Regions from separate parts of the Devosia oryziradicis genome, predicted to be linked through region 4. Evidence: predicted binding sites of a transcription regulator. Region 4 holds the regulator's gene; each other region holds the start of a gene.

Region 1 (3,558 bases), 1.3 Mb from region 4:
AATCATCAGCACCACGGACTGGGCCGACGACGAGCCGATGTTGAGACCGATGAAGCCATCGGAATAGACCTTGTAGACGAGCGTGTTGGTCGCCTGGGCGGGGCCGCCCTGCGTGGTCGCGTCGATGATGCCGAAGGTGTCGAACATGGCATAGTTGATGTTGACGATCAGCAGAAAGAACGTCGTCGGGGCAAGCAGCGGAAAAACGATGGTCCAGAAGCGCTTGAACGGGCCGGCGCCATCGATGGCGGCCGCTTCGATCAGCGAATGGGGAACCGACTGCAGGCCAGCCACGAAGAACAGGAAATTGTACGATATCTGCTTCCAGCTGGCTGCGATGATCACCAGGATCATGGCGTCGACGCCGTCCACCCGGTGGTTCCAGCTGATGCCCAGCCCGCGCAGCAGATAGGGCGCAATCCCGATATTGGGGTTGAACATGAACCACCACAGGATGCCCACGACCACGGGAGCGACTGCATAGGGCCAGACCAGGAGCGTGGTATAAAGGCGATTGGTGCGCAGCACCCGGTTCACCGCCACCGCGAGAATGAGCGACAGGGACATCGACAGCGCCGTGACGCTGACGGCAAAGATGGCCGTCTTGCCGACTGAGCTCAGGTAGAGCGGATCGATAAACAGCCGGCGGTAATTTTCGAACCAGACGAAGGTGGTGCGGAACCCGAAGGGATCCTCGCGCTCGAAGGATGATTTCACCGCCTGCAGCGCGGGCCAGATGAAAAACAGCAGCGTGACGGCAAGCTGCGGCAGCAGCAGGAAATAGGGTAGGATCTTGTTGGGAAAAACAGTCCGCTTGGCCTGCATGCTCCGCCTCGTTCTTGCCAGCGCTCGAGCGCAATGATGCTGTTGCTCCACCCGCTTGCGGGTGGAGCACGCTTCAGATCAGGCGGTTACTGGTTGGCAGCTTCGAAGTCGCGCAGGATCTGGTTGCCGCGCTCAACGGCAGCGTCCAGGGCCTCCTGGGCGGTCTTGGACCCGGCCAGAAGCGCCTCGAACTCCTCATCGACGATGGCGCGGACCTGGGTCAGGTTGCCGAACCGCACGCCCTTGGAGTTTGCCGTCGGCGTTCCGCGGGTGATCTGCTGGATCGCGATGTCCGAGCCCGGATTCTGGGCGTAGTAATCCTGCTGCTGTCCCAGCTCGTAGGCCGCGTTGGTGATCGGCAGGTAGCCAGTGAACTGGTGCCATTCGGCCTGCACTTCGGGCTGGCTGAGATAGGTGAAGAACTTGGCCACGCCACGATAGACCTCGGGGTCCTTCCCGTTCAGCGTCCACAAGGTGGCGCCGCCGATGATCGAGTTCTTGGGCTCGTCGATGACGTCGTCGTAATAGGGCAAGGGTGCGAAGCCGACTTCGAAGTCCTTGGCATTGTTGATGACGCCAGCGCGGCCTGCCGAGGAATTCATGAAGATCGCGCATTCCTGGGCGTAGAATTTGGGGCCGGCATCCGCGCCGCCCGCGGGGCCGCCATACTGGAACAGGCCTTCATCGGACCATTTCTTGAGATTGTCCCAATGCCGGACCTGCAGTTCGTCGTTGAAGACGAATTCGGTGGCGAGGCCGCCAAAGCCGTTTTCGAGCGTACCGAACGGCTTGTCGTGCAAGGCCGACAGGTTTTCGGTCTGGATCCAGGTGATCCAGGCGCTGCTCAGGGCACAGGGTGCGGCGCCCGACTCCACGATCTGCCGACCCATGGTTTCGAGTTCGGCCCAGGTCTTGGGCGGCGTTTCCGGATCAAGGCCGGCTTTTTCGAACACGTCCTTGTTGTAGTACATGATGGGCGTGGAGGAATTGAACGGCATGGAGAGGATGTTGCCGTCGGTGTCGGAGTAGTAGCCCGTGACCGGGGCCAGGAAGCCGCTGGGATCCCAGGGCTCGCCATTGTCCTGCATGAGCTGGTAGACCGGGTAGACCGCGCCCTTGGCCGACATCATGGTGCCGGTGCCCACTTCGAACACCTGCACGATGGCCGGCTGCTCATTGGCACGGAATGCAGCAATCGCCGCCGTCAGGGTTTCGGCATAGCTGCCCTTGTAGGTCGGCACGACCTTGAACTCATCCTGGCTCTCGTTGAAGCCGGTCGCGATTTCCTCGAGCTTCTTGCCGAGCTCGGCGTCCATGGCGTGCCACCAGGCAATCTCGGTCTGCGCGAAAGCGGGCGCGCTGGCCGCCAGCGCAGCCAAACCAACTGACAGGCAAAGTGCTTTCTTGAACATGCTTACTCCCTTCATATTGACCCGTTAGAACCGGTCCTCTTCCCGACTGAAACGCTATCAGCCGGGGGCGCATTTGCAACCTATTTTGTTCATATGAAAATCAGATGACAACGAGAGCCGGGATGGGATGCCGCAAGGTGGCGTTTTCCGCCGGTTTGCCGGCGAAATGACGCCCTTCCCGGCGTAATATGACATTCATATGAACATCATGATTCCCGCACGATGGCCGCCAACCCAATGGCTGAATGGCACTGGGTAATGGGATGAATGAGTGGAAGGCGAATGGATGAGGCTCGTGGAGGGGTGGGCCTCACCTGCTCGGTCGTGAGGGCCTCAGGCGATTTCGACGAGGCGCCCCCATGCGGGATTCCACAGCTTTTCGTCGGCAATGCGGACCACGATGCGGTTGAGCTTGCGCTCCAGGCGCAGTCTTTCGGCCTCCAGCAGCGCCTGGCGGACCGGGACCGGCAGCCCCGCAATCTCGTCCACCGAGGATACGTCGGCAACGCTGCGGCCGAAGATCTGCTTCACCTCGACGACCACGGCGTCCAACGGCGTCCGCGCGCCAGTTTGCAGTCGTTCGTAGGTCATGTGTTTCCCCGCCAATCGGCAGGGAAATTGGTCAACTTAAGTAAAGTTGCAATCGTGCCGATCACATTTGCCGAGCCGGCGTATTTCCGGTGTTTGAACAGCTCACGCCGCCAGGTGGCGCGGGTCTTCCGAGCGCTCCTTGAGCACGAACACATCCACGATATGGTCGAGTTCGCTTGCCTGCGACTCGGTTTGCTCGATCGCCGCATTGCTTTGCTCGACGAGCGCCGCATTGTGCTGGGTCATCTCATCAAGGGTTCGCACGGCAACGTTGACCTCATCGATGGAGGTAGCCTGATGCTGGCTCTGGTGGGCGATTTCCTCCATGAGCTCGTTGCTGGCGCGCGCCGCGCTGAGCATCATCCCCAGCTTTGCCGCCGCCTCGGCCACGAGGCGCGACCCGCCACTGACCTCGGTCCCCGACTGTTCGATCAAGGTCTTGACCTCCGCCGACGCTTCGGCGGCCGACTGGGCCAGCCGCCGCACTTCCACCGCGACCACGGCAAAGCCCTTGCCCGCTTCGCCCGCCCGCGCCGCTTCCACCGAGGCATTGAGCGCCAGGAGGTTGGTCTGGAAGGCGATGTCGTCGATAAGGCCGATGATGCTCGATATCTTGCCGGAGGAGTGGGTTATGCGCTCCATGGCCTGGTTGGCCTGGGCCATGACGACCGCCCCTTCATCGGCCGTGGTCGCGACACTGCTGGCGGCCGCACTGGCCTCCTGGGCGCGC
Region 2 (3,558 bases), 1.4 Mb from region 4:
TGTCATGATCCTCGATCTCGGCGTCGCTCGGCCGGGTCACCAGACGCCGGACAAAGACGAAGCGCTTGTCGTTTTCCAGAGCATGGCGCGCGCCGGAGATGAGCGTGTCCTTGCCCACGCCCGAGGGGCCGACAACCAGGACCAGCGATCCGAGCGGGCGGGCCATGGCTCAGCTGACCCTGATGCCCTGGCGCCAGACGCCGCGCACGACCGGCAGCCCGCCCACCAGCTTGATCCGCACCAGGTCGGCACGTTTGCCGATGGCAATCTCGCCGCGGTCATCGAGCCCGACGGCGCGCGCCGGATTGCGGGTGACGGTGGCGAGCGCCGTGGGCAGCGCCACATTGTCCACCCGCTGCGGCAGCGCGAAGGCCGCCTGCAACGGCGCAAACGGCACATAGTCTGAACTCAGGATATCCAACAGGCCTGCCCGCACCAGATCGGTTGCCGAGATATTGCCTGAATGCGACTTGCCGCGCACCACATTTGGCGCGCCCATCAGAATGGCAAGCCCGGCATCATGGGCCGCCGCCGCGGCCTCCAGCGTGGTTGGGAATTCGGCAATGGCGACGCCGTCCTCCACCGCCTGCTCGACATGGGCCAGGGTTGCATCGTCATGGCTGGCCATGGCCAGGTGCAGCGCCCGCGCCCGTTGCACCAGGTGGCGGCGGTTGGGCGCAGCGTGACGCTCATGCTGGGCCAGAGCCTCGGCAAGGTAGCGCTCGACCTCCTCCTGCGTCACCCCCAGCTGCTTCTTGTAAAACAGCTTGTAGGTTTCGAGCGAGGTGAACTGGCGCTGCCCCGGCGTATGGTCCATCAGCGAGATGAGGCGCGTTTCGGGAAACTCGACAAAGCTCTCGTAATGGTCGATCACGTCGGCACTGGGCAATTCGCAGCGCAGGTGGACCAGGTGCTCGGCCCGCAGCCAACCCTGTTGCCGCGCCGCCCTGATCGCATCGATCAGCATGCCGGCATGCTCGCGCATCTGCGGCATATCCCGATCGGACCCGATGCGCACGGCGTCGAACACGGTGGTGATGCCCGAGCCCGCGATCTGCACGTCATGGGCATGCAGCGAAGCCATGGCATCCCAGAACACACCCGGGCGCGGACGGTAGTGGTTTTCCAGATGATCGGTGTGGAGCTCGACCAGGCCCGGGATCAGGTAGTCGCCCTCGAAATCTTCGCCGACCTGGCTGATACCCCGGTCCAGGCCGGCAATCCGATCGCCATCCACCGCCACGCTGCCATCGACGATCTCATCGGCGAGCACGATCCGGGCATTGCGGAAGGCCGCCGCGCCCATCAGATAACGCCTTCCAGCTTGAAATCGCCGGCGCGGCGGAACGGCTTGCCCGCTTCGGTCTCGACAAACAGCGAAAGCCGGTCGAGCACCACCGGCTCTTCGAGCGCCGGGCCGAACCAGGTTGCCGCGGCCGCCGCGATCTCCGCCGCATCGTCGTCGCTCAGACGATCGGTCAGGGTCATGTGGAAGCGGAACTCTTCGAACACATAGGGATAGCCATAGGCATCGAGCAGCTCGAGCTGGCGTTCGCTAAGGCCCCTGGCCCGGGCGGCGCGGTCCTTGACCGTCATCGGTGCGCGGAAGGGATCGAAATCCTCCACCACATGGGCGGCGAAATCCTGAAGTGCTTCGTTGTCGCCATCGAGCACAAGCGCAAGAAAGCCGTGCAGCGACGCGAGCTTGAGCCGACCCAGCGCGATGGGACGGTGGCGGGCGGCGAAATTGGTGAGCGCCGCGCGCAACAGGGCTTCGTCGCTGTCCTCGGCCAGGGCCATGGGCGCCTTGAGCGTGGCGTGAAACCCGTAGCGATTCGCCGACTGGGTGAGGTTGAGCAGGCGGTCTCGGTCGATGCCGGCCACGGGGCCATCGAACAGGTCGCCATCGGCGGCGTCGCGGCCAAGCCAGGTCGCAGCCCGCTCCCAGAGGTTGCTGGTGGCGGCGGGGGCAAAATAGATCGCGAATCGTTCGGTCATCGGAGCTCCTGGCCTCAGCCGCTAAGCGCAGTCTGTGTCGGCTGTTTGACAACTGTCCAGCAGGCCCATTGGTGGCTACCCTTGCCCGCAGCGAATCGCAAGCCGGGAGAGATTGTTGGATCGCGCACTGCTCGAACAGATGTTTCGCCAGGCCGTGGCCCAGGCCCAGCCGGCGCTGGCCGTGCGTCGCCACCTGCCCGATCCGCCCACGGGGCGTACCGTCGTCATTGGCGCCGGCAAGGCTTCGGCGCAGATGGCGCGCGCCTTCGAGCAGGCCTGGCCCGGTCCGCTGAAGGGCCTGGTGGTGACACGCTATGGCTATGCCGAGGCCTGCGAGCGCATCGAGATCGTCGAGGCGGCCCATCCCGTACCGGACGAGGCCGGCTACCTCGCGGCGCGGCGGATATTGGAAACCGTGTCGGGCCTGGGCCCCAATGACCTCGTGGTCGCGCTGATTTCGGGCGGCGGCTCGGCGCTGCTGCCGGCGCCAGCGCCGGGTCTGACGCTCGATGACGAACAGGCCATCAACCGCGCACTCCTGGCCTCCGGCGCGCCGATCTCGGTTATGAACCTGATCCGCAATCAGTTTTCGACCATCAAGGGCGGCCGGCTGGCGGCCCATTGCGCGCCGGCCCGCGTGGCAACGCTGGTCGTGTCCGACGTTCCGGGCGACGATCCGGCCCTGGTTGCGTCGGGCCCCACCATTCCCCTCTCCGGCTCGCGTGCGCTGGCGCGTAAATATGCGAGCCTCTATCGACTGGACCTGCCGCCCCATGCCCAGGCGCTGCTGGCCGGTGACGACAATCTGGCGCCCGAGCCCGGCAATCCGGTCTTCGCCCGCAACAGCGTGCGCACCATCGCCTCGGCCGCCCTGTCGCTCGAGGCCGCGGCCGAGCTGGCGCGCCGGCAGGGCGTCGAAGCCGCAATCCTCTCCGATTCAATCGAAGGCGAGTCGCGCGACGTGGCGCTGGTCCATGCGGCCATGGCGCGCGAGATTGCCCAGCGCAACCGACCGTTCAAGAAGTCCGTCGTGCTGCTGTCGGGTGGCGAGACCACCGTCACCCTGCGGGGCACGGGTGGCCGTGGCGGCCGCAATGCCGAATTCCTGCTGGCCCTGGCCATCGCCATTGACGGGGTCGACCATATCTCCGCGCTCGCTGCCGATACTGACGGCATCGATGGCTCGCAGGACAATGCCGGTGCCTTTGCCGACGGCACCACGGCAACGCGGATGCGCAAGGCCGGCATCGACCCGCTGGCTGCCCTGGCCGGCAATGATGCCTGGGGCGCCTTCAACGCGGTCGGCGACCTGCTGGTAACCGGACCCACCGGCACCAACGTCAATGACTTCCGGGCGATATTGGTGCGGTAGCCTCCCTCCAGCCGCGCTAAAATAATCATACAATTCCCCTTGGCAGGGAGGGGGTGGCTCTGTTTTATACGCCCGACTTTTCCGGAGGAGCCATTCCATGGCCAAACGCAGGATCGCCGTCATCGGCGTGGGCAAGATCGCACAGGACCAGCACCTGCCGGTCATCGACGCATCCGATGATTTCGAAC
Region 3 (3,558 bases), 400 kb from region 4:
GATGATCACGTCTGCCTGGCTCGCAAAGCCGTTTTCGGCTGTCAGCGTACCTTCGCCATGCACCAGCGGCAACCACTGGATAGTACCGTCGTCGGCGAATTTGGCGACATGGAGCGTACCCTGGTCGAGCAGGTCCATGTTGGCGGCGCGGTCGTCGGGGTTGAACTTGCCCGCGGTCACGAACTTGTAGACATAGTCGAAGCGCTCATCGTCTCCCAGATAGAACACCACCCGACCGTCCTTGTTGACGATGGATTCGGCGCCTTCATGCTTGAAGCGGCCAAGGGCGGTGCGCTTCTTGGGAACCGAGTTGGGGTCCATCACGTCCACTTCGACGATGTAGCCGAAGCGATTGGGCTCGTTGGGCTCCTTGGACACATCGAAGCGATCATAGAAGTTGGCCCATTCATAGGACCCTTCCGGGATGCCGAGACGGTCGTAATTGGCGGCTTCGGGATGGTCGGCCGGCAGTTCACCGGCGAAGTAGCCGTGGATATTTTCCTCGGCCATCACATAGGTGCCCCAGGGCGTGACGCCACCGGCGCAATTGTTGACCGTGCCGAACACCTTGGTCCCGGTGGCATCGGCATTGGTCTTGAGCCGATCGTGGCCGGCGGCGGGGCCGGTCAGCTGCATCTCAGTCTCGGCGGTGATGCGGCGGTTGTACTGGCCGTCCTTGACCACCTGCCACTTGCCGTCGACCTTCCTGATCTCAACAATGGTGCCGCCATGGGCCATCAGCTCGACATCGACCTGTTCCTTGGTCAGCGGATTGAGCGTCATCTCGCCTTCCACCAGCGTCACCAGGCCCGGGAACATCAGGTGGGGGTTGGTGTATTCGTGGTTGACCACCAGCAGGCCATGCTCGGATGAACCTTCGAGCGGGATGTAGCCGACATAGTCGTTGTTGTAGCCGAACTGACGGGCCTGGGCCGCGGCGGTCTGTGCGGTAGGGTCGAATTCCGGCGCATCGGCAAAGATGGCATCGCCCCAGCGCAGCAGGATATCGGCATCATAGCCTTCGGCGACGTGGTGGGCCTCGTCGATGCCCGCTTCAACTTCGGTAAACGAAAAAGCCGAACCACTCTCCTCGGCGCGTGCATCCTGGGCGGTCAGCAGCGCCAGGGGGCTCACAGTGGCGGCAATGGCCGAAACGGCCAGCGAACCCTGGAGGAAACCGCGGCGCGAGAAGCGCGCGGAAATCAGTTCGCCCATGGTGGGATTGGCGGTGTGGTTGCGCGGCGCGGCATCGGCCGCTTCCAGCTGCGATGTCTTGAAGATCGTCTGGTCGTTCATCGGGATTGCCCCTTCAACAGCAAGGATGGACGTTCGTTTTGGAACTGTTCCAGCCTAGAAAGGGCGGATGACGCTCACGTGACAGGGCGATGACACATCGACAGCGCTTCGTTGGCGGGTGCAGGGCCTTTGCACAACCGGCCAAAGCGCCTATATCTAGCGCGCTGCCCGGTGCGTGATGGATACCAATATCCCCGGGGCCTTATCGATCCTTAAGGGAGCTGTCCCTGACCGGGCCCGTGGGCTCGGACATACGGCGCCCACCTACGTGAGTAGGTTCCCGGGATCGTATATCCCACGGCCAGGGTGGCACCTTATTGACTGAGCAGGTTGCAGCACGCCCATGGTTGACGCGTTGATCGAAGAAGCCAAGGCAGCGCTGCGAAACCGGGCTCGCGCGGCGCGCGCCTCGCTCGATCACGGCGAGCGCGCCGATGCCGCGGTTGCGGCGGCGCAGCACTTCTTCAATGCCGTCCCGCTGCAGGCGGGCGACGTGGTAGCCGCCTATTGGCGCATTCGCGATGAACTCGATTGCCAGCCCATTCTGGTCAAGCTGATGGACAGCAACCAGAAGGTCGTGCTGCCGGTGGTGGTGGGGCCGGAGCAGCCGCTTGACCTGCGGGTCTGGGAGCCCGGGGCCTCGCTCTATGAATCCGGCTTCGGCACATTGGCGCCCTCCGACCTGGCGCCGCGGGCGGAGCCGGATATCGTCCTCATGCCGCTGCTGGGCTTTGACGCCCGAGGCACGCGCCTGGGTTATGGTGGCGGCTATTACGATCGCACGCTGGCGCGCCTGAGCAAGAAGCCCAGGCTGGTTGGCCTGGCCTTTGCGGCGCAGGAGCTCGACCGGATTCCGCGCGAGCCGCATGACGTGCCCCTCGACATGATCGTCACCGAGGCCGGTGTCCGCCATTTCGGCGCTGCGGCATGAGGCTCCTGTTTCTGGGCGATGTGGTGGGCCGCTCCGGCCGCGATGGCGTGGCCGAACGTCTGCCTGGTATCATCGAGCGCTACAAGTTCGACTTCGTGGTCATCAATGGCGAGAATGCCAGCCATGGGCGCGGGCTGACCGAGCCGCATTTCCATGGCCTGCGCGATGCCGGCGCCGACATCGTTACACTGGGCGACCACGCCTTCGACCAGCGCGACACGCTGAGCTATATCGAGCGCGAAAATTCGCTGATCCGCCCGATCAACATGCCCCAGGGAACCCCCGGGCGCGGCGCCATGTTCGTCGAGGGCCGCAACGGGCATCGCGTGCTGGTCATCAATGCCCTGGGGCGGGTGTTCATGGGCCCGGTCGATGATCCATTCCGCGCCGTGGAAGCGGCGGTGGCTGCCTGTCCGCTGGGCGAGCAGGCCGATGCCATCATTGTCGATTTCCATACCGAGGCGACTTCGGAAATCCAGGGCATGGGCTTTTACATGGATGGACGGGTGAGCCTGGTGGTCGGCACCCACACTCACATCCCCACCTCGGACCAGCGCATCCTCAAGGGTGGCACGGCGCTGATGGCCGATGCCGGCATGTGCGGCGATTTCGATTCCATCATCGGGGTCGATCCCGAGGAGCCGCTCAACCGGTTCCTGACCGGCATTGCCAACGGCCGCTTCACGCCTGCCGAGGGCGAGGCGACCTTATGCGGGGTGGCGGTCGAGACCGACCCGCGCACCGGGCTCGCCGCCAAGGTGCTGCCGGTGCGTATCGGCGGCACGCTGGCGCAGGCATTGCCCGAGTTCTAGCCCGCTTCACAAGTGGCCCCGGCTTGCCTATAACGCGCCACCACAATCCAGCATTCTTATTCGAGGGGAGTGACCGATGGCCGGCCATTCACACGCCAAAAACATCATGCACCGCAAAGGCAAGTCCGACGCGGCGCGCTCCAAGGTCTTTTCCAAGCTGGCGCGAGAAATCACCGTCGCCGCCAAGCTGGGCATGCCGGACCCTGCCTTCAACGCCCGCCTGCGCCTTGCGGTGGCCAATGCGCGCGCGCAGTCCATGCCCAAGGACAATATCGACCGCGCCATCAAGAAGGCATCGGGCGGCGACGGCGAGAACTATGACGAGATCCGCTATGAGGGTTATGGCCCGGGCGGCGTCGCTATCATCGTCGAAACGCTGACCGACAACCGCAACCGCACCGCCTCCAACGTCCGCTCGTATTTCTCCAAGAATGGCGGCGCCATGGGCGAAACCAACTCGGTCGGCTTCATGTTCGACAAGGTGGGCGAAATTACCTACCCGCTGAGCGCCGGCTCGGA
Region 4 (3,558 bases):
GCACGGCATTTCCATCGACATTCCCGACCGCGCCGTGACCTCCTTCATCGGACCGTCGGGCTGTGGCAAGTCGACCTTCCTGCGCTGCATCAACCGCATGAACGACACGATCGAAGGCGCCAAGGTGGGCGGCACGATCAAGCTCGATGGCGAGGACATCTACGACCCCAGCCTCGACGTGGTCGAACTGCGGGCCCGCATCGGCATGGTGTTCCAGAAGCCCAATCCCTTCCCCAAGTCGATCTATGACAACGTCGCCTATGGACCCAAGATTCATGGCCTCGCCAAGTCTAAGACCGACATGGACGAGATCGTGGTATCCTCGCTGCGCAAGGCCGGCCTGTTCGAAGAGGTCAAGGATCGCCTCAACGAACCCGGCACCGGCCTCTCCGGCGGCCAGCAACAGCGCCTGTGCATTGCCCGCGCCATTGCCGTGGGGCCTGAGGTCATCCTGATGGACGAGCCCTGCTCGGCCCTCGACCCGATCGCCACCGCCATCATCGAAGAGCTGATTGACGAACTGCGTGAAAACTACACCATCGTCATCGTCACCCACTCGATGCAGCAGGCCGCTCGCGTTTCGCAGCGCACGGCCTTCTTTCACCTGGGCAACCTGATCGAAGAAGGCGTGACCGAAGATATCTTCACCAATCCGGTCAACAAGCAGACCCAGGACTACATAATGGGCCGTATCGGCTGACGGGACCGGAGGAGCAAAACATGGCCAATATCGGCAAAGACCACATCGTCTCGTCCTACAATGACGAACTCGTTGCCCTCGCCCAGACCATCGCCGAGATGGGTGGCCAGGTCGAAGTCGCCATTGAAAACGGCACCAAGGCCCTGCTCAAGCTCGACCGCGAGCTGGCCGACCTCACCATCATCGCCGACCAGCGCATCGACGAAATGCAGCGTAGGATCGACGACATGGCGGTTTCCATGATCGCACGCCGCCAGCCCATGGCCAGCGACCTGCGGTCGATCGTCACCGCCATCCACGTCGCCTCCGATCTCGAACGGGTCGGCGATATGGCCAAGCAACTGGCCCGTCGCTCGCTCAAGCTCGAGGGCCTCAGCCTGCAGCCGACGTTCTATAACGGCGTCAAGAACATGACGGCCCTGGTCCTGCGCCAGATCAAGGGCGCGCTCGACGCCTACGCCAGCCGCGATTCCGCCGCCGCCATCGACGTCTGCAACCGCGATGACGAGGTCGATGCCATGCACACCTCGCTGTTCCGCGAACTCCTCACCTACATGATGGAAGATCCGCGCAACATCACCCCGTGCACGCATCTGCTGTTCTGCGCCAAGAGCCTGGAGCGCATCGGCGACCACGCCACCAACATTGCCGAGCGGGCTTACTACCTCCAGACCGGCAAGCAGCTGACATCGGACGTGCAGCAACTGCAGCGGACGCAAATCAAGGCGTAACGTCTCGAAGGCTTGCCCTCGGGCTTGACCCGAGGGTCGGCGCCCGGCGCCGGGTGAGGATCTTTCCTTACTCGGCGCTCTCAGTAGACCTCATCCTGAGCCTGTCGAAGGACGAGGTCGTGGCACTCAAGCCTGCACTCGCTCGACCTCGTGGTTCGACAAGCTCACCATGAGGTCTCTAAACCCGGCGGCAACAAAGGCCGCCCAGACGGGAGCCACCCATGCCCGCCACCATTCTCGTCGTTGAAGACGAAGGCGATATCGCCATCCTGTTGCGCTACAACCTCGAGTCGGAGGGCTTCCGCGTCGTCACCGCGGAAACGGGCGAAGAGGCACAGCGGGCGCTGCAGGAAAAGCTGCCCGACCTGATCCTGCTCGACTGGATGCTGCCGGAAATATCGGGCATCGAACTGTGCCGCCGCTGGCGTGCGCGTGAGGAAACCGCCCGGATCCCGATCATCATGCTCACTGCGCGCGGCGAGGAAGAAGAACGGGTCCGGGGCCTTGCCACCGGGGCAGACGATTATGTCGTCAAACCCTTCTCGGTGCCCGAGTTGACAGCCCGCATCCATGCCCTGTTGCGTCGCGCCAATCCCAACCTGGTCACGGCGGCCCTCAAGGTCGGCGACCTCGAACTGGACCGCACCACCCATCGTGTCCGGCGCGCGACCAGGGACGTGCATCTGGGGCCGACTGAATACCGCCTTCTCGAATATCTCATGCGTCACCCGGGTCGGGTCTACTCGCGTGAGCAGTTGCTCGATGGCGTCTGGGGCAACGACGTTTATGTCGACGAACGCACCGTGGACGTCCATATCGGCCGGCTCCGTCGGGCGATCAATCGCGGGCGGGATACCGATCCCATCCGCACGGTTCGCGGCGCCGGTTATGCATTTGACGAGCGCTTCGCCGCCAACCAGCCGGTGGCGGTCAAATAGACCTATCGGCCCACATGCGCGCCCGTGCGCGCATAGTAATGTTCCGTGATCACCTCGCCTGAGGGTGTTAGCACCGTCACGGCGTAGAGCAGGAAGCTCCCAACCTGCTGCAACTGGGCGTTGATGACTTCGCCCCCCGTCCTCGCGCGCAGGTCAGGCAGAATAGCCGAAAGCTCCACGGCCCGCCCCGCCGCTACTGCGGCCAGCGCATCGTTCTCTGACAGTTCCTGCGGCGCATTGGATGCCGGTTGGTTGCCAGCGGCATCCGAACCACTCGGAGCAACGGGCCCCTGGCCCTTGCCGCCGCCGCTGGAACCTGGAGTCCCCCCCGGCCCTTGGCCACCGCCATTTCCAGGCCCATTGCCGTTGTTGTCGCCGGGACCCTTGCCATTGTTGTCGCCGGGACCCTTGCCATTGTTGTCGCCGGGGCCTTTGCCGTTGTTGTCGCCCGGTCCTTTGCCGTTGTTGTCGCCCGGCCCCTTGCCATTGTTATCGCCGGGGCCCTTGCCATCATTGTCGGCATGACCCGGGTTGTCACCACCGGGTCCTTTGTCGTCGCCCGGGCCATGGCCGTTCCCCTGCGCCCATGCGGGCTGCGCCAGGGCCACCAGAATGGCCAGCATTGTAACAAGCGATGTGCGTGTCATGGTGGAATTCATTTACCTTCTCCAGGCTGACAAAACACTGACAACCCGGGTCACGGTTCCAACATCGAGCATGTCCTAATCTGCCGCGCATCGACACCAGTTCGATGCCACCACCTCGATTCGGGAACAACATCAGGCCATGACCAGCCAGGAAGCCGAAGTCCATCTCAGCAAGTACCGCGCCCTGCTCAAGGCCTGGACGATGGCCGTGGGAGGCTTCAGCAAGGACGACAGTGACGCCCTCTATGTGCAACTGGAACAGGGCCAGGACCTGTTGGCGCAAATTGCCCTGGAATGCCCGGAAAAGAGCTATTCGGTCGATATGCTGATCAATTCCCGCAGCCGCACCTGGCCGGGCTTCGCCGATCAGCGGATCCCCCGTCCGGCGAGCCGCCAAACCTGATGTAAACCAAGTCGGCACGAAGCGGCCACCAATTGCAATCTGACCGCGCCTTTTGATGTGTCGTTAGGTTTAGCGCGCTAGCTTTGGGGCATCGAGGCCCAAGTGAAACCGCGCCAGTCCACCCTTTCCCGTCAGATCA

The links. The regulator PhoB, encoded in region 4, activates phosphate uptake and scavenging genes when phosphate is short. The targets are predictions, from matches to a motif close to TGTCATNNANCTGTCAT.
Region 1: the regulator PhoB is predicted to act here: its motif matches at 2,331-2,347, upstream of ugpB (sn-glycerol-3-phosphate ABC transporter substrate-binding protein UgpB).
Region 2: the regulator PhoB is predicted to act here: its motif matches at 2,033-2,049, upstream of JI749_RS01065 (DUF1045 domain-containing protein).
Region 3: the regulator PhoB is predicted to act here: its motif matches at 1,375-1,391, upstream of JI749_RS06020 (PhoX family protein).

The regions. Positions count from the first base shown of each region.
Region 1 is NZ_CP068047.1:290,240-293,797, forward strand. It holds gene ugpA (sn-glycerol-3-phosphate ABC transporter permease UgpA) at 1-825, opposite strand, end outside; gene ugpB (sn-glycerol-3-phosphate ABC transporter substrate-binding protein UgpB) at 912-2,237, opposite strand; gene JI749_RS01370 (hypothetical protein) at 2,571-2,828, opposite strand; gene JI749_RS01375 (methyl-accepting chemotaxis protein) at 2,931-3,558, opposite strand, start outside.
Region 2 is NZ_CP068047.1:233,750-237,307, reverse strand. It holds gene phnN (phosphonate metabolism protein/1,5-bisphosphokinase (PRPP-forming) PhnN) at 1-166, opposite strand, end outside; gene JI749_RS01070 (alpha-D-ribose 1-methylphosphonate 5-triphosphate diphosphatase) at 170-1,306, opposite strand; gene JI749_RS01065 (DUF1045 domain-containing protein) at 1,306-1,998, opposite strand; gene JI749_RS01060 (glycerate kinase type-2 family protein) at 2,138-3,370, shown strand; gene JI749_RS01055 (Gfo/Idh/MocA family protein) at 3,468-3,558, shown strand, end outside.
Region 3 is NZ_CP068047.1:1,197,495-1,201,052, forward strand. It holds gene JI749_RS06020 (PhoX family protein) at 1-1,296, opposite strand, end outside; RNA gene ssrS (6S RNA) at 1,455-1,613, shown strand; gene JI749_RS06030 (5-formyltetrahydrofolate cyclo-ligase) at 1,640-2,227, shown strand; gene JI749_RS06035 (TIGR00282 family metallophosphoesterase) at 2,224-3,039, shown strand; gene JI749_RS06040 (YebC/PmpR family DNA-binding transcriptional regulator) at 3,116-3,558, shown strand, end outside.
Region 4 is NZ_CP068047.1:1,599,214-1,602,771, reverse strand. It holds gene pstB (phosphate ABC transporter ATP-binding protein PstB) at 1-700, shown strand, start outside; gene phoU (phosphate signaling complex protein PhoU) at 721-1,431, shown strand; gene phoB (phosphate regulon transcriptional regulator PhoB) at 1,653-2,369, shown strand; gene JI749_RS08040 (PepSY domain-containing protein) at 2,372-3,028, opposite strand; gene JI749_RS08035 (hypothetical protein) at 3,156-3,419, shown strand; gene JI749_RS08030 (putative bifunctional diguanylate cyclase/phosphodiesterase) at 3,522-3,558, shown strand, end outside.